2 regions of the Bacillus sp. SH7-1 genome follow, and region 1 is predicted to be linked to the other one. Evidence: riboswitches for the same ligand, from Rfam matches in the RefSeq annotation. Region 1 holds a riboswitch; the other holds the start of a gene.
What was found. A riboswitch is a leader RNA that binds a small molecule or an ion and turns the genes downstream of it on or off. The one in region 1 is predicted to bind S-adenosylmethionine.

Region 1 (12,061 bases):
TCTCTAATAAAAATTTTGCATAATCTGTTTTCACCTTAACTGGTGATACACCAAATACCTTTTCGTAAAATTCAATAGACTTCTCTAAATCCGTAACATTTATACCAACGTGAACATATCTCATACCTTATTCCTCCTCTTTACATATTATTAATCAATTTTTTTTGATTAATAGTACAAATTTTTAACAACAGCTTCCTTTTCCTGTTTTTCTAAAGATACAGCACAATTCTTCTGATAATAAATTATTCACTTCCGCATCATTTAAATCATAATAACTCCACGTACCTTTTGTTTCTTTTACAATTAAATCTGCGTCTAATAAAATCTTCAAATGATACGACAGCTTAGATTGCGTCATTTCAAAAATCTCTGTTAAATCACATACACATGTCTGTCCCCGCTGGCAAAGTTCATACATAATCTCTAAACGCTTTTGATCCGCCAAAGCTTTAAACTTTTTCTCATATAGCTGAAAGTCTTGTGCCATTGTAGTTCACTTCCCTTCATCAACTTTTTTTGATGTTTATAGTATATACGCTGTTTCGTTCTTTATGCAAGTTATAAATCAATTTTTTTTGATTAATATAACCTTCTCTTCTTTCACATCTTATAGAGAATACATCTGTAGTCCCTTAACAAATAAATCATTATATTTTAATGTAATTACATACTAGAAAAAATAGTACGTTATCCTTACTATGATTCTCATAAATAGGATAACGTACTATTTTTATACGAAATGAGAAGTATCAACTCTAAATGAAGAATCTTTGAAGAACCTTCTCATTTTTCTCTTGATTTAACATAAGGCACTGTTATGGAACTAAATTTAGATTTTCAAACGAATATATTGCTAATTTTTCATTTGGTGAATTATTATTTAGCAACAAATTTATTATAATCCGATCTAGTATAAGGTTCCCCTCAAAAATTATCCCTCCTTCAAATCTGTAAGAAGGTCATTCTTCCATGCAATTGTATTCAGGTAAGAACCTCTAACTCTAAACATATCCAGGTTGTAACAAATATTGTATTTATTTTCGTTCGTGAATTTTATGTCCAATTTATTAAAGTGACTACCGATATGAAAAGCAAGAAAATACTCATGCCAATCTGAATAGGAGTTTTGAGCAAGTTTTGCCGCTTGTATCATATAATGTTCCGCTTCTTTTTTAGATAAATAACCTAATCTTTTACCAATTCGACTTAAAGCAATACACCATGCATAATCAAATGCAGCAATCCCAGCATCAGGTAACATGTGCAATGAGTAATTCACAACGTACATTTTTTCATCGTTTGTCTGTCTTGGAAGTAATAGCTTTCGCTGTGCTTCTGAAAGAGGAGTTAATTGATTGTGCATAGCTTGAAATTCTTGACGTGATCCTTCTTTTAATAACCACTCAATCATTTCTTTTAATTGTTCCGGTTCCTTACAATCAAATCTTCGTAATTGTTCTTTCAAAAACTTTTTCCCAAGTATACGGTCTCTTATAAATGTAAATTCATATTTTGTAAAATAATGAATAAGAAGATAAGTATCCATACATATTGTAGACATGCATCGAAAATATTGTTCTACCTGTTTTTTCTTTCTTGAAACGAACACTTAATCTCCTCCTTATATTTTGATTTTCAGTCTATAAAACTTCCACGCTTCCCAAACAACCGGAAGAAGAAGGATATATTTGAAAGGTAATCGCGTAATAATAGCCAGAATAAAAAATAAAATATACACCCAAGTACGTCTTAAAAACATGCCACTATACATCAATATCCAACTAAATACATAAGCCATTGTAAACCCTGGTTTATTTGGTTTCTTTCCTCTTTGTGCCATAAATGAATTGAAATATGATAGAAACTCAACATGGTTTATATCTATCTGTAAAGCATCCTGTACTATTTTTTCAGCTTTATCTATTTCTCCCACTTTTTCTAAACATTTTGTCATCATGAGCATCGCATCCATATGCTCTGGATGGACAGAAAGAAGATGTTCACAATCTTTGATAGCATCGTGAAATTGCCCAAGATTATACTGAATACGGGCACGATATAATAATGCATCTGGGTCGTCTTTATCAATCAACAGTATATTGCTAAATGCTTGTAATGCCTTCTCCTTATTATCTATACGTAAATAATAAATACCTTGCATACGTAATAATTCAGGGTCCCTTTCATATATTGCAAACGCACGATCCAGTTCTTCTTTTACATCTTCTAATTCATTTGCTATCAGTTTCCTTTGTATTTCTTCTCGTATATAGAAATACAACTCAAAATCTAAATCAGCAGTTTTTTCAAAAATATCATAACGCATTTCTTTTTCGCCGCTAATTCTTTCTAATAAAAATTGGATTGTATTTTCTCCATATTCATTTACTAAATCATTTCTTTGCTCACTGAATCGAAATACTTGATCAATTAATTCCCAAATCGAATGTGGGAAGTGATAATGATATAAGAAAAATTCAATTAACTGATCTTGTAGTGCTGCTGCATATTGAACATCCCATATCACATCTGAACGCAATATTTCTTCCCAATTCCCCTGCTCTATCCGTGCAAAGAAATTATCATAAAGCGTCTCAACACTTTCCATGAATGTATAGACTGGATGTTCAGCAATTGTAGTAGTAGCAATTTCTGCATCACTGTCAGTCCATGGAGAAAATACAAGTTCTCTATCAGAAGCATTCATTTCATCTATTTGAATCGACGGCTTATCTTTCATATTTTTCGCACTTTTCACTGCCTGGTCAAACGCTTCTCTTAATCTTTGATAGCCTTCTGGATCATCTTCTGGATGATGTATTTTCAGGAGTTTTGCATAAGCTTTTTTAATCACTGAAATATTGTCAGTAGGTTCAATCTCCAATGTATTCCAAATACTCATTAGCGATTTGCCCACCTTTCCAGACTTTCAATATGTTCTTTTAATATACTGGAAGCTTCTTTAATCTTTTTATCATTTTGCGTTGTAAGCACGCTCTCAAATTGTTGCAGTAGTATAGAAATCTTTTTGCGTTCATCACCAAGTAACTCTTCATAAAGCCTTTCGCACTTTGCAAGAAGAAGTCGATTTTCTTCTCTATCTCTCGGATGAATTTTAATATCTCTTAACTCTAAAAGTCTCTTTTCTATTTCTGCATCTGTAAGATTTCCAGCGTTTTGCTGTATGATCGTTCTTTTCTTTTCTCCAGTTGATGTACTTATTACCTCAACTTCAAGAATGCCATTAATGTCGTATGTATAACGAATATCAACCGACTCATTTCCAGCAGGAGCAGGAGGAATCTTAATTTTGAGCTCACCTAGTTTTAAGTTATTTACTACCCTACGGTTTTCCCCTTGATATACATCAATAGTTATAAATTGTTGTTTATCCTTTACTGTATATAGTCGCTCCACCTTACTTACAGGAATTGGTGTATTTCTCTCTATAATAGGAAAGAAGTACCCAGACTCTGACTTACCATCTCCAAATTCTTGAACCACACTTGTTCCTAAAGAATATGGACAGACATCGGTTAAAATCACTTCTTCTAAAGCCTTATTTCGTTCTTTTAAGGCAACTTGAATTGCAGCACCTAAAGCAACTGTTTCATCTGGATTTATATTTGCATAAGGCATACGCCCAAACATTTTAGAAATAACAGATTTCACAAGAGGCATTCGAGTAGCTCCACCAATTAATATTACAGCGTCTAAATCATTCGGATTTAACGAAGCATCGCGAAGAGCACGTTCAATTGGATAACGAAGACGTAACAGTAGCGGCGTTACAATTTTTTCGAATTCTCCCCTATTTATACTCGTTTCATATGTTTGATTATGAATCACAACATTCATAGTCGCAGCTGATTCATTACATAAAGTAAGCTTACAACGTTCTGCTTGTGTATAAATTAATGATAGTGTTTTTGAATCAAGTGAATCTGGATCCAGTTGATGCGATTCGAGGAAGAAGGTCATTAAACTTCTTGTGAAATCTTCACCACCAAGATAATTATCACCAGCAATAGATTTTACATCCATTATCCCTTCAAACAATTCCAAAATGGAAACATCAAAAGTTCCTCCACCTAAATCAAATACAAGAAATTTTGTTTCTGATTCTTCTTGGTATAAACCATAAGCAATTGCCGCAGCCGTTGGTTCGCTAATAAGACGTTCTACTGTTAATCCTGCTATTTCCGCTGCACGTTTCGTTGACTTTCTCTGCGTATCATTGAAATAGGCAGGGACACTAATTACAGCACCGGTAACCTCTTCATTTAAATATGCTTCTGCGTCTTGTTTCAAAGATTTAATAACAAAAGATGATAACTCTTCAGATGAAAAAGTATATGTACCCAGCTCATATTTTTTCTCTGTTCCTATAAAACGTTTAAAAGTTGCTGCCGTCAGTTGTGGATGAGTAATTAGTCGCTCTTTCGCAATACGCCCAACTAAAACTTCCCCCGTTTCATCAACGCTAACTACCGATGGTGTGAGAAATTCACCTAAAACATTTGGAATAAGTGTTGCACCATCTTCCGACCATGTTGCTACTAAACTATTAGTTGTCCCTAAATCAATTCCAATTATCGCCATACTAATCCCCTCTCTTTTTACTATATTTTACTATACCATTATAAATAGGAAAAGTATGTAAGAAACTAATAATATCAAACCTTCAGAATATAGAAACTCTATTTCAATCTAGTTAAATGAAATACTGTGTTAAGCAATAAAAAAGCAGTTTTTATATTGGTTTGAAATTAAATTCTATTCCAAATCAATCTTTTCTAAATCCCTTAGAATCACTTCTATCTAACTACAAAAATCCCACAGGAGTAACCCCATTGGGATAATTTATTACATTTTATATTTTGCGTTCCACTCTGATCTCATAAAAAAATGAGAGTAAACACTATTCGCGATCCCCTCATCACCAAAATATCATAAGCTAAACCGCCCTCCTGAAATCATTCTATTCTAACCTTATCAATTCGGCAGAATATCCTCTATCTATTTCAGAAGTAGGTTTAAAACGATACAATAATTAAGTTAATACGTAAATGATGTTACTCTATAACCATTAAATTCATAAATTAAAGGACATAAAACTAATGATTATGGAGCACTTTATCCTATAAACAAAACCCTCCAGAAACATCTAAAATTTGCCCCGTTACCCAGCGGCTATCAGCAGAAGCAAGGAATGCTACTGCGTCCGCAATATCTTCAACTTGCCCGATTCGACCGAACACAGATGAATTCGTAGCAAAATTTCGTATTTCTGGATTATCTAGCAATTTCGCATTTATATCTGTCTTCGTATATCCAGGCATAATTGTATTCACAGTTATACCTCTTTCTCCAAGATGTTTAGCAAGAGGCAGTGTCATCGTATTTAATGCACCTTTACTTAAGCCGTATGCAATTGAGCCTGTAAAACCAAGTCTTACTTCAGCTGATGAAATGTTAATAATGCGCCCCTCTGATCGTAGTAACGGTAATGTTTGCTGAATTAAGAAGAACGGTGCTTTAATATTTACAGACATAATTTCATCAAAAATTTCTTCTGTCGTATTTTCAATCGTTCCTTGTATACCTATCCCTGCATTGTTTACTAAAATATCAATCTCTGATGTACCAACTCTTTTTTGTAATTCATTCTTCAATTGTTCTACTAGCTTTTGGACACCATCAATTGAATTGAGCTCAGCTTCAATTAAGAACGCTTTTCCTCCATTAGATTCAATCTCTCTAATCGTTTCATCTGCAGCTGTTTTATTTCGGCCATAGTGAATCGCTACTAATGCACCATCGTTTGCCAATCTCATCGCAACCGCACGACCAATGCCGCGACTCGCCCCTGTTACTAACGCTACTTTCCCATCAAGATTCTTCATTTTTTCCATCCTTCCTAAATTTCCGTTTGATAAAAACCTATACTTATATTTTCATGTAAACACTAATCATTTTAAATATATATTTATTGGTAATTCAGTTCGTTCACTTATGATATTATAGTTATAATTCGTGATTTACTTTAGAAAACAAAATAAGGAGGCTACACAGTGCAAAACGCAGTAAAACTGGATGACATTGACCATAAAATAATGAACTTATTGTATGAAAATGCCAGAATTTCAGTTTCAGAAATAGGACGGATTATATCCATGACGCAGCCTGCTGTAAAAGAGCGTATGAATAAACTTGAAGATCAAGGAGTTATAGCAGCTTACCGAACAAAATTTGAGCCTTCCAAAATTAATAAAAATATTCAAGCATTCATCATGTTTAAAACGAGTCAATGCTCTGATTTTATCCAATATTGTAATGCCGCACCTGAAGTAACTGATTTATATCGAATTAGTGGAGAATTTAATTATATGATGAAGGTCATGAGCGATTCGATGGATTCCCTCGCTACATTTTTAGACTCTTTAATGCAATTTGGCTTATCGTCTCCTTTAATTGTTTTAAAGAGTGAGTTTGAGGAGAAATTGTCATTTTGATAAAGGGATACGTATTATCCTCACTAACAGTAAAAGTTTCTCTTTCTTGAGAAAAACCAACAAAATCAATGACTAGTAAACAAAAAAGAACATTGATATTTCAATGTTCTTTTTTGTATCTCTTCTTATTAATTAGATTACTCTTCGAAAAGAGCACCTTAATCCCCTTACCCCTGATTCCTCTGCGCCTCCCTAAACTCCTCCTTCACCTTCTCTAACAATCCTTCTTCTGTTATTAATCGATACGCCGTATTTGCTAATGCTTTTGCCGATGTAATTAATGCTTTATCTCCTAATTCTGAACGCGCTGCTTCTCTGAATTCATTCGTATGTGCAATTAAGTCATCTGGGCCGATTTTTATGTACGGATGAATGGTCGGTACGACTTGGCTGACGTTTCCTGCGTCCGTTGAACCAATGCCAACTCTTTCTTTACGGTTTACATCTTCACCTAGTAGTTCTAATTCTTCGGCTACGATATCGTTATATGTTTTTGTTACGAGTAGTTCATCAATTTCATTTTGGAATTGATGGATTTTTACTTTTGCGCCTGTTGCTAACGCTGCCCCTTGTGCGATGTTTTTCACTTTCTCTGTTACTTCCGCACATCTTTTTCGCGTTGCTGCGCGGATGAAGAACCTTGCTGCAGCGTAGTCAGGAATAATATTAGGTGCTTTTCCGCCCTCTGTAATGACACCATGAATTTTCACGTCTGACGGAAGTTGTTGGCGAAGTGCGTTAATACTGTTGTACAGCTGAATAACCGCATCTAATGCGTTAATTCCCTCTTCTGGTGAAGCTGCAGCATGAGCTGTTTTTCCATAAAAATGAAAATCAAGTGGGTCGACTGCTAGTGAAGGACTCGTTGTCGCTGTTTTTCCGCTCGGATGAATCATAAGCGCCGCATCAACATCTTTAAATAAACCTGCTTTTACATAACTCGATTTTGCGCTACCGTTTGGCCCGCCTTCTTCTGCCGGTGTTCCGAAAACGACAACCTCTCCACCTATTTCTTCAAGCGTTTCTGATAATGCAATTGCTGCTGCAACGCTAATTGTGCCAATTAAATTGTGACCACACGCATGGCCAAGTCCTGGTAAAGCATCATACTCAGCTAAAAATGCGATAACTGGTCCTTGTTTCCCTGAACTTTTTCGTGCGATAAAACCTGTTTCATGACCAGCTATATTGTGCTGCAACTGGAATCCTGCACTACCTAGCAATAAACTTAACGTTCTAGATGCGTAAAATTCTTGGTTACCAATCTCCGGATTCGCATGAATATCATGACTTGTTTCTATGTACTTTTCCTTATTTCTTTCGATACTCTCTTCAATTGTTTTTCTTTGTGACGTTACTCCAGTCGCTCCCATTTTTCTTCCTCCTTTTATTTTCACGTAAAAAAGCCTCTTTCTAAAAGATAGAAAGAGGCTTCTGTATATACAGTCAAAATGAGCTTCTTTCTTATCTTTCAAGTTACCTTGCTGGAATTGGCACAGTATTCATAAAGAATCCGCTGCCGAGGTATCATAGGGCCAGTCCCTCCACCTCTCGTGATAAGAATTTTCATAAAATTATATTAAATTACATTCATTCTAAGTTCATTCCGATTAAAAGTCAAGGAATTCCTATCCGAATTTACCGGATATCTAAAAATCCTTTTAATACACCAATTGTCTCAGGTGCTTGCAATCTTGCACATATATACGGGAATTCCGTACTACCTTCAAACATCATTTGAGATGTAAGCGGTGCCCCTGCCCAGAAGATTTCATCATCGATTACGATAAATGGGAAGGCTTTATTTTGTCTTTGTAACCTTACATTTTTCAGTGGAACTGGTCCATCACTATACACTGTTATTTGCGCATTTGTACGCATTAACGCTTGCCATACTCGTTTATCTACTTGCTTTGTACTTGGAAGTGAAATTATGATTTTTCGTTTTGCAGCCAAAATATCTTTTAATAGCCCTTTCGTTTCCTCAAGATTCATTTCCATAAACCAGCGTAATCGTTTCGATATTTTTCGTTCCCACAATTGCCTTGATGTCGTACGATCATACACATCTCCATGACGTTCTATATGAGCTGTTAATTGTGATAACGCTTGTTTTCTTGAAAGATTTTTACGCATATAATGACAATCCGATAATTGAATGAACTTCCCTCTCGCTCTTGTCACTGCTACATTGACGAGGCGATGGTTTTTATGGTCAAAGAACAATACGCCAGGTCTTTCTTGCGGATAACTATCCACTGTATCAAAAATCATCATATCTCTTTCAGACCCTTGGAACTTGTGAACTGTCGCTGCTAAAACAGGTATGTTTTGATATTTCGTTCTCTGTAACATTTCTCTAATACATGTTGATAAAAAGCGAGACTGCGCCCTGTAAGGCGTCACAACACCAATTGATTGAACACCATCTAACAGTCCGATTAACATCATTTGCATCGCTACTAAACCAGACATAATATTAAAACGAGATCCTGAAGCAGCATCTTTTAACGAAAATGCTCCCATTAGACTCGTATCAAATAAAACGCTCGCCTCATTTGCGAACGGTTGTAGTTTCGCAAGTTCTTTACGTTCTGAAACAGACGGATGATCGTATACTCTATTTTTATAAATAAATGAGTTTGTAAACTTAGATATATCCGCATGCATACGTCTTTGTTCCTGCAACATAAACAGGTTCGGATGTGCTTCTGATTTATTAACAGACTCAACAATCCCAGCATGGTAAAACATATCTTCGCCGAGCCATTTGCGAACGAGTTCGTGGTTCGCCATAGCAATTGGAGGTAACTGTAAAAAGTCTCCACAAACGACGATGCGTTTTCCAAGTGAAGCAGCTAATGCAATTTGCGGAACATATGCCATACTCACTTCATCTACAACAACTAAATCAAATGTACGCTCATAAATAAGTGAATCAATGGCACATTTCGATAAAGTTGCGCCAATTACTTTCGCATTTTCAATGTATTCTTTTTCTACTTCTTTAATTTTCGCCTTTTGCTTTCGAAGATCACTTTCAATCTCTTGTATACGCTTCTTATCAGCAGATGTTGCTTTATACGATAAAATCTTTTCACGAAGATCTTGTCGTATCTCTTCTAAATAGAGTCTTTCTTCTCCCCAAGATCCGTTCGTCGTTTCAACTAACTTCGACGCAAGTAGCGTTTCATGATTTCTTATATGTTCATGTTGACTATAACCGTAACGAACAATTTCGCCAGGCGTCCATTTCTTTTTCTTTTCAATTTGCTTCGTTACTTCACTCATTAATACGTCCACTGCTGCGTTACTATGAGCTAACACAAGTACCGATTTTCCTTTTTGATAATGAGCTGAAATAATACGTGATAAATTATAAGACTTCCCTGTTCCAGGCGGTCCCCATACGTACGTTGTCGGATTGTAAAACGAACGATACGCCAATTCATTTTTCGTATTTTTCATTTTTTCAAGATGCTTCGGACTACTCGTCCCATCAACAAGACGCTTTATACGATTACGTTTTAGCTTATCTTTATGCGCCTCTTTCAATCGCTCCTGCAGTTGCTCCAAAAGCTGCCACGGTTCACTATATAAAACAGCTTCTCTTATTTCACCTTGTATATAATCATTTAACTTCAATTCTATTTCTAATCCATGTACAGATAATACTTCTCCTGTCGCTTCCTCACCATCGAACTCAATTCGAATGGGTGAACCTTCAGGTAAGCTTACTTCCGAAATAAGCTGAAATACGTATACTGTACTTTCATAATCTGTATATAAAAAACGACCGTTCATGATAGAAATTTTACTACCACCTATCGTTTTCCAATGTTTAATTTCATACGCTAATGCATAATGCCACTCTTTCATCGTTTCTGATAATGAAGGAGTTTGAGTAGTTGTATTCATCGTATAATCTCCTTCCTTCTCCCCAAACATACTTTCTCACTATACCATATAACACGCTAAAATTTGTAAGGTTTTTATCTTGCTTATTTTCTTAATTTTCAATAATATATTGTATATAATTTTCAGAAAGAAGGAATCTACATGCCAGTTAGAAGAATAGAGCACGTTGGACTTATGGTTGCAAACTTAGAAACATCTATTACTTTTTATGAAAAAGTAGTTGGCTTACAGCTTATTAAGCGAATGGGACATCCAAACCCAGACTTAAAACTCGCTTTTTTAGGTGTGGAAGAATCGAAGGAAACGATACTGGAACTCATTGAAGGTTACAACTCCTCTCTTCCGGCAGAAGGAAAAGTACATCACATTTGCTTTAAAGTGGATTCATTAGAGGATGAAATTGAAAAAATACAAAAACACGGCGTAACATTTTTACTAGGGGAAGAAATTGAAACATTACCAGATGGAACACGTTACATATTCTTCGCTGGCCCTGATGGAGAGTGGATTGAGTTTTTTGAGACGGAGAGATAAAGTGAAACTTTAATCATTGGGGGGCTTCATTCCCCAATGATTATCAGCACTCACCAATCGGACATTTGCGGGCAGTTGATCCCCACCTAACTTCTTTTCTTTCGCTGAATTTTGAAGTGGGATTTTACTGCCCGTTAATGCGGGATAATAACTTTATGATCCACATAAGGAGTAGAAACTGATGAGTACAGTTTTTATTATTGTTTTTTGGGTACTTATACTATTTCCACTTCTTTATATAATCCCGATAAGGAAGTGGAATATAAGTCCCATTGATCTCATGGGGGGTATTTAGCAATTTAAAAATGCTGTTTACTTATAGCAGTATCTTTTATGAATGCAAAAATAGCCAAAATAAGCAAGCAGTTTTGCATAAAAACTTGCATATTTTAGGCTATTTAATTGTATTCCTTATTTTGTTAAAGTTATCCGTTAGTTCAATTCCAAAGGTCTCAGCCGACAATTAACTCAAGTACCGATTTCGGATGACCCTCATGTGATGAAGTTCATGTCCTGCGATGCCGTACGCGAGGGCGCGCGCCGTAATGCTTAGATTGTTGGCTGTGCCCTTGCGGGTCCAAGCCTCCGCCGGTAGCCCGCGCAGCAATGTGATCGTTGATTGCCGTACGGCCCGGTAGTCTTCGGCCAATTGCGCGGTTGTCCAACTTCCGAAAGGAGGCATGAACAATTCCTGATCGAAACCGGTCAGAGGCGTCTGGTCCCCTCTTGCGAACCGGAGTAGGCGGTAGGTCATGACACGTTCCGCGTCTGCGATGTGGCCCACGACTTCTTTCAGCGTCCATTTTCCTTCCGCATACCGATATGCGGCCTGGCTTTCGGTCAACGATGCCAGGAGCTCGATCATTTGCTTTTCCTGGGCGAGCAGAATATCGATGATGTTACCGTCCGGTACCAAACGGATATATTCGCCGGAGCTCCCGGTGTATTCTTCTTCTGAAGGGCTTTGATTCATGCGTAGTCACCTCTTTATGTAAATATAGAAAATTATAGCACTCGTCTATGTCTAATAAATTCGCGGAATGATAAAACTTTCCTTCTAATAATTAAGGATAAGCAACTATTTAGTTGGT
Region 2 (12,061 bases), on a different contig from region 1:
AAGAGCAACTAAATCATCCAATTATGAGCGATGTAGGAAAGTTACTTCCAACGAAAATTAAACGTGTTGAACATGCTGAGGATGAAAGTTCATTAAAACAGGTCGTGCAAGATGCAAACGTTTCTGGAGAGAAGATTTCTATTGCAGGTATGCAGCATAGCCAAGGCGGTCAGACGTATTATCCGAACGGTACGATGCTTGATATGAAAGGGTATAATGAAATATTAGAATTCGATGCGGAGAAGAAGAGGATTAGAGTGCAAAGTGGTGTCACATGGAATGACATTCAAAAGAAAATCAATCCATATGGTCTTGCGGTTCAAGTGATGCAATCTCAAAATATTTTTACTGTTGGTGGTTCATTAAGTGTAAATGTACATGGGCGTGACATTCGTCATGAAGCATTGATTGATACAGTAGAGTCGTTTAGGTTGTTAATGGCAGATGGTACGGTGCGTAATGTAAGTAGAGAAGAAAATGCGGATCTGTTTCCGTATGTAATTGGGGGATATGGATTGTTTGGCGTGATTTTAGATGTGACGCTAAAGTTAACAGATGATGAATTGTATGAAGCGCATACGAAGGTACTAGATTATAAAGAGTACTCTTCATATTTTAAGAATAAAGTGCGAAGGGACGAGAATATACGTATGCATTTAGCACGTATTTCTGTTGCCCCACATTCATTTTTAAAAGAAATGTATGTGACAGATTATGTGTTAGCGAAAGATCAGCAGAGGTTGAAAGAGTACAGTAAATTGAAAGAAGAAAATATTATAGCTGCGCCAAAATTTTTACTCGGTTTATCACGCTATAGTGATTGGGGAAAGGATACATTTTGGGATATACAAAGAAGTTATTTTGAACGTACAAATGGTAAGTACGAAACACGAAATAATGTAATGAGATCGGATAGTGCCTTTATGGAATACGATAATCCAAACTTGACCGAGATTTTACAGGAATATTTCGTACCAATAGATAGTTTTGCAGCGTATATAGATGACTTGCGAAGTGTTTTGAATGAAGAGGAATTAAACCTTCTTAACATTACCATTCGCTATGTAGAAAAGAATGAAAATGCGGTACTATCTTATGCGAAAGATGATATGTTTGCGCTTGTGCTTTTAATTAATCAAGGGCGCTCAGAGGATGAAATAAAGAAAACAAAAGCAGTCATTCAGAAGATGATTGATGTTACTTTAAAGCATAGTGGAAGTTATTATTTACCGTATTATTCTTATCCAGAAAAGGAGCAACTAAAGCAAGCATATCCTCGCATAGAAGAGTTCCTTCAGAAGAAGAAGGAAGTAGACCCAGAGGAACGGTTTGTGAATTTATTTTATAAGGAGTATAACAAATGACATATAGAAGATTTGTAGCATCACAAAGCATAATTATGATGGCGGGAAGTATGGTATTTCCTTTTTACATTCTATTGCTTCGGAATGTTGGGAATAGCTTTTCACAGTTTGGCTGGGCGTATGGCTTATTTGCCTTAACTTCAGCACTTGTATATCCGGTAGTAGGAAAGTTGTCTGATCGAGTAGGTGATCAGAAATTATTAATTATATATGCTTGGTCCATGGCAGTATTAATGCTTTGTTTCCCGATTGCCACGGAAGTTTGGCATGTGTACATTCTTCAAATTTTAATGGGTGTTTTAGGTGCTGTGCAGCGTAATACGGAGAAGACATCGTTAGCGCGAAAAGTTGTGCAAGAAAATGCTGGTTATGAGATTGGAAAATATCATGTGTGGACATCGATTGGAGGAGCAGTAGCAATTATTGTAACGGGATATTTAGTAGATTTCTTTACGATTGGTACGATTTTTTATATTGCATCTATCTTATATGTAGTAAGCGGAGTTGTATTAAGTAGTAAAAAAATATAATCATTCCCATTTTTACCTGAATACCCTTTATTTGTTATACTAAAAGGGAAGACAAATGAAAAGGGGACATTGCCTTTGATGAAATTTTTAATTTTAGCTATTCTCACTTTGTTTTTGATTCCATGGACAAGAAGCGGTAGTAAACTTCGAGCAGTGGATAAGAAAGGGGATGAGAAGGTTGTAAAGGGTAAGAAATCATCCATTTTAGTTATTCCTGTTTTATTTTGGATAGGTATTGCAATCTATGAATATTTTTGGCTAATTGATGATCGCCCAGATTCGATTCTTACTCATTATTCTGTTGCAGTAGCAATTTTAATTGGGCTTGTTTTATTTTCACAAGATCAAATAGGGAAATTAGAAGGTACGTTAAAAGGACTTCTAATGTTCGTTTTACTCGCAAGTTATGGCTACTTTGGTTATTTGCACGATATAGTAATCTCGCAAAAGAAATATGATTCTGTTGTGAGGGTAGAGAAAGATATTTCAGAGCCATTTACTGAAAATGATCAGCCGTTTACAGTGCCGCCAAAGACAGCGGAGAATAAGATGAAAAAGGTATTTGGGGATATTCCGAAAGTAGCTTATTTTGAGCTAGGAGAATTAACGCCGCAAATGGTAAATGGTGAGGCTTTATATGTAGCACCGATTGAAGTTTCAGGCTTTTTTAAAGCACGTAAAGCTGAAACAATTCCAGGATACGTAACGATGTCAGGTACAAACCCTGATGCGGAAGCGAAACTACATCTCGGTTATAAAATGAAATACGTGCCAAGCATGTTTTTCGGAAATAATTTAGAGCGTGTGGTAAGGAAAGCAGAACCAAATTTAATCTTTAAAGGGAAACCAAAATTTGAAGTTGATGATAAAGGGAAACCGTATTATACAATGACGTACGGTGAATTTATTTCAGGAAGATCTGGATTTGAAGTAGAGGGCGTTGTAGTAGTAGATGCACAAACAGGTGAAGTGAAAAGATACAATAAAGGAAAGGCACCTAAATTTGTTGATGGTGTATTAAATCACGAGACCGCATCTACATTAAATACGTATTTCGGTAAATATATCCATGGTTTTTGGAATACGAAATTCTCGCAAACTGATATGAAGATCCCGACTGAGTGGGGAACGAAAGAAGGAGTTACACCAATCTTCGGTAAGGATGGAACGCTATATTACTTTACTGATTTCACGTCTCCGAAAGAAGGAGTAGATTCTGCGTTAGGTTACTCACTCATTGATGCGCGTACAGGTAAGTTGTATTACTATAACGGAAAAGAAGTAAAGGGAATTATGGATGGTTCGGCTGCTTCGGAAGTAGTGGATAATTCCTTTAAGAGAGAAAAGTGGCATGGGACAATGCCGGTTATTTATAACGTGTATGGCAAACCTTCTTGGATTGTACCGGTTATTGATGATGGAGGATTAGTACGTGCTCATACGGTTATCTATGCTTCTAATGCGAAAATATTTGCAACAGGTTCGACGCAAAAAGAAGCGCTTGAGAATTATAAAAATGCGCTGAGTGGAAGTGGAGATTCATTTAGACCGACTTCAAATGGGAAAGAGGCGCAAAAAGAAGGCACTGTACAACGTGTATATAAAGAAAAATCAGGTGAAAATACAATCGTGTACGTGCTGTTAGAGAATGAACAAAAAGTATTTATGATACCTGTGAAGAAATTCCCATATGCTATGTTTACAGAAGTGGGAGATCCAATTCAAATCACATATTTAGATACAGGAGAGGCGATGTCTTCCGTATCTAAATTTACAAATAGTAATTTGAACAAGTAAAGCGATAGAAATTCTATCGCTTTTTTTTACAGAATTAAACAGGAAAATGCGCTATACTTGACGTATGTTTATGTTGTAACTATAATTGTTACGATTTAGTATGTATAGGAAAGGGTGAACGAAAAAAGTGAATGAAGTTAATCAGGAAATATATAAGCCTGTAAAGATGAACAGGTTATGGATGATTCTTGTGTTAGGAACACTTACGGCGATTGGGCCATTATCTATTGATATGTATTTGCCTTCGTTACCGAAATTAACGGATGACTTGCAAACAGGTGCATCTCTAGCACAGCTTACATTAACAGCTTGTTTGCTTGGGCTTTCAGTAGGACAATTATTTGTTGGCTCAATTAGTGATATTTACGGAAGACGCAAACCTCTTATTATTGCTCTTATTATTTATGTTGCTTCTTCTTTACTTTGTGCTGTTGCGCCATCTATTTGGACCTTAGTGTTATTGCGCTTCCTACAAGGAGCTTCAGGATCAGCCGGGATTGTTATATCACGTGCAATGGTACGTGATATGTACTCGGGTTCTGAAATGACGAAGTTCTTCTCACTGCTCATGTTAGTAAACGGAGCAGCACCTATTTTGGCACCGATTATTGGGGGACAATTATTGCAGTTTACAACATGGCGCGGTGTTTTCATCGTTCTTGGAGCAATTAGTGTATTCATGTTAATATCAGCTACTTTCGTATTACGTGAAACATTACCTCCTGAAGAAAGAGAAACAGGTGGTTTGTCAGGGACGTTAGCGACGTACGGAAAACTCCTAAAAGATCGTTTGTTTATGGGATATGCATTGTCACAAGGATTAGTAACAGCGGCAATGTTCGCTTACATTTCGGGATCACCATTTGTATTGCAAAATATATACGGGGCATCACCACAGCAATTTAGTTTATTCTTTGCAATCAACGGTATTGGTATTATTATTGCTAGTCAGGTTACGGGTCGTTTAGCGGGGAAAGTGAATGAGAAGACATTATTTGTTGCTGGTATTATTATTGCAGCTGTTGGTGGTTTATCTTTACTACTGACAATCTTACTAGGAATAGGGTTAATTGGTGTTTTATGCTCGTTATTCCTTGTCGTATCAAGTGTTGGGGTTGTCTCAACAACTGGGTTCTCATTAGCGATGAGAAATCAAAAACAAGCTGCAGGAACAGCATCAGCTTTATTAGGCTTATTACAGTTCATTTCAGGAGCGCTTGTTGCACCGCTAGTAGGTATTGGTGGAAGTAACACCGCATTACCGATGGGTGTTGTAATAGCTCTTTGTGAAATTGGTGCGGTACTATGCTATTTATTTATGGCCAGAAGAAGTGAAAAGCAGTTTGAACTGCAACAAAGACAAAATTTAGAGGCTTAACAAAAAAGAACTGATTCAAAGGTAATATTTGAATCAGTTCTTTTTTTCATTTCTTTGAAATACCTCATACATATTATTCATGATCGTATCATATAAAACAGCAAGTTTATCCCACACCCAGCGATTACTATCGACTTCTTTTTCACCGCAGTCGATAATATCGGTATGATCGGTAATTTTATACGCTTTTTTAACGATAATAGGAGCAATCTTCGGTATGCGTGGGATTTCTTTTAAGATATCTGCAAAGTTTCCAATGTAGACGTGACCGATGATTTCGATTGTTAATGATTTATCCGATATATTTAGCACAGTATAAAATTGATTTGTATGTTGTTGTTTTAAATATTGGGCTAACTTAAATGGAGCATGTTTCTTTTTTAATACGCGGCGAAGGCTCTCTGTATTTTCAATATGAAGTGATTTTTCGCGAATGAGGACACGAATATCTTCTCCCATAAAAGGCATTGTGTTGTACATAGATGATTCTCCTTAAAAACTTACATATGCTTGCTTTATGCATATGTAAGTCTAGCATGGTTTGTTCTTTATGTGTGCTTACATTTTTGTAAGGTGCTGTAGTAAAGCAGTGCAAAAGTTATTTGTATAAAGTGACGATACTGTGACAAACATGTTGGTATATATGTTACGATGTCGTCTTAAGTGTAAAAAGTAGGATGTTCTCGGTATAATAACAAGTGGAGATAAAAGAAACTATAAGTAATAGCTGTAGATAAAAGGAGAAGAAGAGATGAAGAAGGTTTTGGGTATTGCTGTAATGGGAAGTATGCTCCTTCTAGCAGGGTGTAATGGAAATAAAGATACGAAAGAACCGAAAGAAAAGGTAGAGCAATCTACTGAACAAACAGAAGAGATGAAAGAATATCTTGCAGTACATGAAAAATACGATGTAAAGATGAATAAAGAAATTAATAAAGCACTGCAGTTATTTGAAGTGGCAAAAGAAAAGGGCGGTAAGGAAATAACGAATGCTACATATAAAGAAGATGTGCAAAAGGTAACGACTAGCATGTTAGAAGATATTGATCATATACGTAAAGAAATTCGTGTTCCAAAGTCGAAAGAGCAAGAACATGAGGTATATGCTGGTTTCTTAGATGAATCGGAACAAGCAATGAAAAAATTACAGAAGTTAGCTAAAGAAGAAGATTCATCGTTGATTCGTGATATAGAAATTAACTTTGCAACAGCATCGACATACTATAAACGTTTTCAAGCAGAAACGAAAAAATAACCTTGCCTGTGCAAGGTTATTTTTTCTTCTTACCATCGCCGTCTTCATCCTCGGATACTAATACCTTTTGTTCTTCGTGAAATTCGGAAATAGTTTGTCCAGTAATATTATCAAAGGGTGTGTAAAAAGAGGTGATGCTTTTCTTTTTGATGAAGAGTTTGTAGAAGCCGATGATGACAAGTATAACGATTGTTAAGGGTAATCCTATAGTAGCTAGAAGTAGGGGGTCCATCTTATAGCTCCTTTCATATCTTTTTTTATTATAGGCGAAATACGACATAGATAAATAAAAGTATTAAAAACTGATTTTTCTAAATATATCCAATTTGATTGACTTTTCATTTTTTCAGAATTATAATTCGAAATATACAATTTGAACCAAATAATAATATAGCAATTTACTTATCCAGAGAGGTAGAGGGACTGGCCCTATGACACCTCAGCAGCGGGTTCTGTAATAGGAACACCGTGCTAATTCCAGCAAGCAAGTCTTGAAAGATAAGTGATGGGCTTTGTTTATTAAGCCTTGATCTTATTTTTTAAGATCAAGGCTTTTTGTATTCTAAAAAGAGAAAAGGGAGTAATGGAAAAAGTACGTTAATAAAACTGAGTAAATACATGTGTTTAGGGGGGTTATTGAAGTGTATGTAATTAAAAAATTATCAGTTATGGTGTTCACGCTATGGGTTATTACGACAGTGACATTTCTAATTATGCATATTATTCCGGGGGATCCATTTTCATCAGATGCAAAAATCTTTCCTGAAGAAGTGATCCAAAACATGAGAGCGAAGTATCACCTTGATGAACCGTTATGGAATCAATATGTTGCTTATTTAGACGGCGTAGTTCATTTTGATTTTGGTGAATCTGTTCAATCAACCGGGCAAGGTGTATCAGAAATTATAACAACTGGTTTTGGTCCATCAGCAATTATTGGTTTACAAGCACTTGTTATTTCATTGCTAGTCGGAATTGCTGCAGGTACATTTGCTGCTCTCTATCATGGGAAGGTAATTGATTACGGTGTAAGTTTACTTGCCATCCTCGGTATTTCTATTCCGAGTTTTATTTTAGCACCACTATTTATACAAGTATTCGCTATTCAATTCGAGCTCTTACCAGTAGCCTCTTGGGGTACATTTGAACATACAGTATTACCATCTTTCGCATTGGCATTAGGACCAATCGCGGTTATTACAAGATTTGTTCGTTCTAATATGATCGAAGTATTGCAGAGTGATTATATTAAATTAGCAAGAGCGAAAGGTATACCAATTAAAAAAATCATTATAAGGCACGCTCTTCGAAATGCAATTGTTCCAGTACTTACATTTGTTGGACCATTAATGGCGGGATTGTTAACAGGTACTTTCGTTATTGAAAAGATTTTTTCAATTCCTGGTCTGGGAAAATATTTTGTAGACAGTATTTTTAACCGAGATTATCCAGTGATTATGGGAACAACGATTTTCTATAGTGCATTATTAATTTCTTGTATTTTCATTACAGATATTATTCATCGTATTGTTGATCCGCGTATTCGTTCTATTACGTAAGGAGGGGGGATATTTAAATGGGAGCTTATGAAATTAATAAACAGTTATTAACGAATGAAGAGAAAAAAGAATTAACGATAAATAAAGATCAGCAAACGATTAGCCGAAAAAAGGAAGTACTTCGTAAGTTTGTATCGAATCCAATCGCAGTTTTAGGGTCAGTGACGTTATTACTCATTATTGTATTCTCGCTTATTGGTGAAAGTTTAACGCCATTTACTGCGAGTGAGCAAGTAAAAGAGGCAACAAACTTACCGCCTAGTAGTGAACATTGGTTCGGAACAGATGATTTAGGTAGAGACATATGGGCACGTACATGGGCTGGCGGGAAAATTTCGCTAACAGTTGGATTGGTAGCAGCAGTTCTTGATATAGGGCTAGGTGTACTGATCGGTGGATTTAGTGGATATGTGAGAGGGCGCAATCGCCTTGGGACATTAATTGATGAGTGGATTATACGAGGAATCGAAGTGTTATACGGTATCCCGTATTTGTTAATTGTTATTTTACTATTAATCGTTATGAAACCAGGTCTTTTTACCATCATTATCGCCCTTGCATTAACAGGGTGGATTGGAATGGCTCGTCTCATTCGAGCTCAAGTCTTGTCTTTAAAACAAAGAGAGTTTGTTATTGCAGCGGAGCGATTAGGTACATCGCATATGAAAATTATATATGGACATTTAATTCCAAACTTAACAGGCATTATTATCGTGAATTTGTCATTTACAATTCCAGCGGCTATTTTCTCAGAATCATTTTTAAGCTTCATTGGTCTTGGAGTGCAATCACCAGCAGCGAGTTGGGGGACGATGACGAACGATGCACTTGGGACATTACTAAGTGGGGAATGGTGGCAGCTATTCTTCCCGGCAATCATGATTGCACTCATCATGTTCGCATTTAATGCAATTGGTGATGGTTTGCAAGATGCAATTGATCCGAAAATCGTAAAACGGAATCGAAAGGAGAAAAAACATGGGACAGCTCTTATCTTTAGAAAACGTAACGTTAGCCGTTGAAAAAGAGACCAGTAAGCAAGCAATTGTGAAGCATGTTTCCTTTTCTATTAACGAGGGTGAAATAGTTGCACTTGTAGGAGAAAGTGGTTCAGGAAAAAGTGTTACAGCACAATCCATTATCGGCTTAAATCAAGAAGCAATTCACATTGATGATGGAAATGTATCTTTCCAATCAAAGGAATTAACGAATTTAAAGGAAGCAGAATGGAATCAAATTCGTGGGAAAGATATTTCTTTTATCTTTCAAGACCCACTTTCATCTTTAAATCCGACGATGAAGGTGGGAAGGCAAATTACAGAGGTGATTTTGCAACACGAAAAGAAATCGAAAAAAGAGGCAAAAAAAATTGCAATTAACTTATTAAATGATTTAGGGATACATGAAGCAGAGAAACGCTTTGAACAGTACCCACATCAATTAAGCGGCGGTATGAGACAGCGTATTTGTTTAGCGATTGCGTTTGCTTGTCATCCAAAGCTTGTTATTGCAGATGAACCTACAACGGCATTAGATGTAACGATTCAGAAACAAATTATGGGGCTATTAAAAGAAAGAAAAGAAAAACAAAATACGAGTATTTTATTAATTACACATGATTTGGCACTTGTACGTGAAGTAGCTGACCGAGTAGTTGTTATGTACGGAGGGCGTGTCGTTGAAAAAGGAACGATACAGGAAGTAATAGGTTCTCCTAAACATCCATACACAAAAAGCTTATTACAAGCAATTCCGAATATGGATGATACCGAAAAAGTATTACGTGCAATCGAAGGAACGACACCTTCCATTGAGACGTTAAATAGCTTTGGTTGTCCTTTTGTAAATCGTTGCCCGGTAGCAATCAAAGAATGTATTCATCGTTTTCCAGAGAGAACAAAATATTCTGGGGAGCATAGCTCACATTGCTGGCAGCATGTTCTTGAGCATAACGAAGCGAAATCAAAAGAGAAGGTGAATGCCTCATGACGACAGATTTAATTACCGTAAAGCAAGTAACGAAAACGTATGGAAGTAAAAATAAAGAAATTGCAGCGTTAAAAGATATATCACTTTCTATCCCAAAAGGAACAACACTTGGCATTATTGGAGAGAGTGGTTCTGGAAAAACAACACTTGGTAAGCTCATAGCTGGGATCGAGAGCCCAACGTCTGGTGAAATTGATTATAACGGTCAAGTCGTTCACAAGTTGAATGCAGCTCATAAGCGTGATTTCTTACAGAAAGTACAGTTTATTTTTCAAGATTCCACAGCAGCATTAAATCCGCGCTGGAAAGTACGCGATAGCGTAACAGAAGGATATATTTCATTCGGACTTGGCGATAAAGGATTGAAAGATAAAGTCGCGGGTGATGCGCTAGAGCGTGTTGGGTTAGATAGACGATATATTGATCGCTACCCGCACGAATTTAGCGGAGGACAACGACAACGGATTGCTATTGCAAGGGCGTTATTGTGTGAGCCAGAAGTATTGATTCTTGATGAACCAATTTCAGCATTAGATGTTTCATTGCAAATTCAAATTGTACATTTGCTGCAAAAGATTCAAAAAGAACAAGGCTATACATATTTATTTATCGCGCACGATTTACCGATGGTTCACTATTTATGTGAAAAAGTGGCTGTCTTATATAAAGGAGAACTTGTTGAATTTGGAAATACGGACGAAGTATTCCGTAATCCACAACATTCTTATACAAAAACATTATTAGCATCAACACCAAAAATTTCAGGTTAAAGGAGAATGTAGGATGAAGAAGTTTTTACTGTTTGTCATTATGACTGTTTTAGCAATTACTTCTGTTGCTTGTGGTAAGAAAGAAACGCAAAAGGCGAGTGCTGGTAAGGGAGAAGGCGATCGATTAGTAACGAATATTGGTAGCGATCCATATACGCTTGATTCCGCTATTGCGACAGATAGTACTTCAGGTTATGTAATTGGACATTTATTCTCAAGCTTATATACGCAAGATAGTGATGGGAAATATCAAAATGAATTAGCAGAGAAGGAAGAAGTAAATGCTGATGGAACTGAGTATACAATTCATTTAAAGAAAGATATTAAATGGTCAGATGGTTCTGCTATTACAGCAAATGATTTTGAATTTGCATGGAAGCGATTATTAAATCCGAAAACGGGTTCTATGAATGCGACAGAAATGTATTTTATTAAAGGGGCAGAGGCATACAATACCGGAAAAGGTGAAGAAGGACAAGTTGGCATTCAAGTCATTGATCCTCAAACATTAAAGGTAACACTTGAACACCCAGTGTCTTCCATTAAACAAAAATTAGCAAGCTCATTATTCATTCCATTATCTAAAAAATCAATTGATGATAATAATAAATTAAAAACAGATCCAAAAGAGTTAATTACGAACGGACCATTCACGTTAAAAGAATGGAAGCATAATCAGGCTATTACAGTACAAAAAAATAAAGAATACTATGATAAAAAGGTAACATTAAAAGAAATTGAGTTTCGTATTATTCCAGATTCTAAAACAGCGTACCAATTATACAAATCAAAAGAATTAGATTTACTAAGTGGTTTACCACAAGAAATGATTGAGAAAGAAAAAGGAAATAAAGAATATAAGCGTGTTGCGGGATTCTCATCTTATATTTATTCGTTTAACGTAGAAAAAGAGCCATTCACAAATGCGAAAGTACGTAAAGCATTCTCATTAGCAGTTGATCGTAAGTTTATCGTTGAAAAACTGTATAAAAACAATGCACAAGAAGCAAATGCATTCGTTCCAGAAGGAGCAAAAACACAAAGTGGCCGTGATTTCCGTAAAGAAAAAGGTGGTTACGTTAAATTTGATCCAGCAGAAGCGAAAAAATTACTAGAAGAAGGTATGAAAGAACAAGGCTGGTCTACATTACCTGAAGTAACATTAAAATTCACTACAGATACACAACATAAAAAAGTAGCAGAAGCAATGCAAGAAATGTTTAAGAAAAATCTTGGCGTAGATATTAAATTAGAAAATAAAGAGTGGAAGAGTTACATCGACACATATAAGCAAAGTGATTTCCAATTAGCTTATATGGGATGGGGCGGTTCTCTATTAGACCCAATTACTAAATTAGATTTATATGCAGGTGATGGTCCAAACAATTATGCAAAATGGCATAATAAAGAATTTGATGC

Region 2: another riboswitch for S-adenosylmethionine. It lies ahead of DN390_RS18600 (ABC transporter permease); the one in region 1 lies ahead of DN390_RS08010 (M20 family metallopeptidase).

Annotation. Positions count from the first base shown of each region.
Region 1 is NZ_QNUD01000007.1:329,107-341,167, reverse strand. Features, by position in the region: gene DN390_RS08045 (ArsI/CadI family heavy metal resistance metalloenzyme) at 1-124, opposite strand, end outside; gene arsR (arsenical resistance operon transcriptional regulator ArsR) at 185-490, opposite strand; gene DN390_RS08035 (DUF1266 domain-containing protein) at 935-1,612, opposite strand; gene DN390_RS08030 (J domain-containing protein) at 1,625-2,905, opposite strand; gene hscC (molecular chaperone HscC) at 2,905-4,605, opposite strand; gene DN390_RS08020 (SDR family oxidoreductase) at 5,145-5,909, opposite strand; gene DN390_RS08015 (Lrp/AsnC family transcriptional regulator) at 6,078-6,518, shown strand; gene DN390_RS08010 (M20 family metallopeptidase) at 6,686-7,891, opposite strand; SAM riboswitch class I at 7,980-8,081, opposite strand; gene DN390_RS08005 (AAA domain-containing protein) at 8,157-10,466, opposite strand; gene DN390_RS08000 (VOC family protein) at 10,578-10,970, shown strand; gene DN390_RS07990 (DinB family protein) at 11,434-11,943, opposite strand.
Region 2 is NZ_QNUD01000021.1:64,835-76,895, reverse strand. Features, by position in the region: gene DN390_RS18635 (FAD-binding oxidoreductase) at 1-1,364, shown strand, start outside; gene DN390_RS18630 (MFS transporter) at 1,361-1,894, shown strand; gene DN390_RS18625 (DUF3981 domain-containing protein) at 1,973-3,691, shown strand; gene DN390_RS18620 (multidrug effflux MFS transporter) at 3,858-5,069, shown strand; gene DN390_RS18615 (hypothetical protein) at 5,103-5,549, opposite strand; gene DN390_RS18610 (hypothetical protein) at 5,821-6,324, shown strand; gene DN390_RS18605 (DUF3951 domain-containing protein) at 6,341-6,556, opposite strand; SAM riboswitch class I at 6,724-6,829, shown strand; gene DN390_RS18600 (ABC transporter permease) at 6,966-7,883, shown strand; gene DN390_RS18595 (ABC transporter permease) at 7,901-8,905, shown strand; gene DN390_RS18590 (ABC transporter ATP-binding protein) at 8,862-9,872, shown strand; gene DN390_RS18585 (ABC transporter ATP-binding protein) at 9,869-10,642, shown strand; gene DN390_RS18580 (peptide ABC transporter substrate-binding protein) at 10,656-12,061, shown strand, end outside.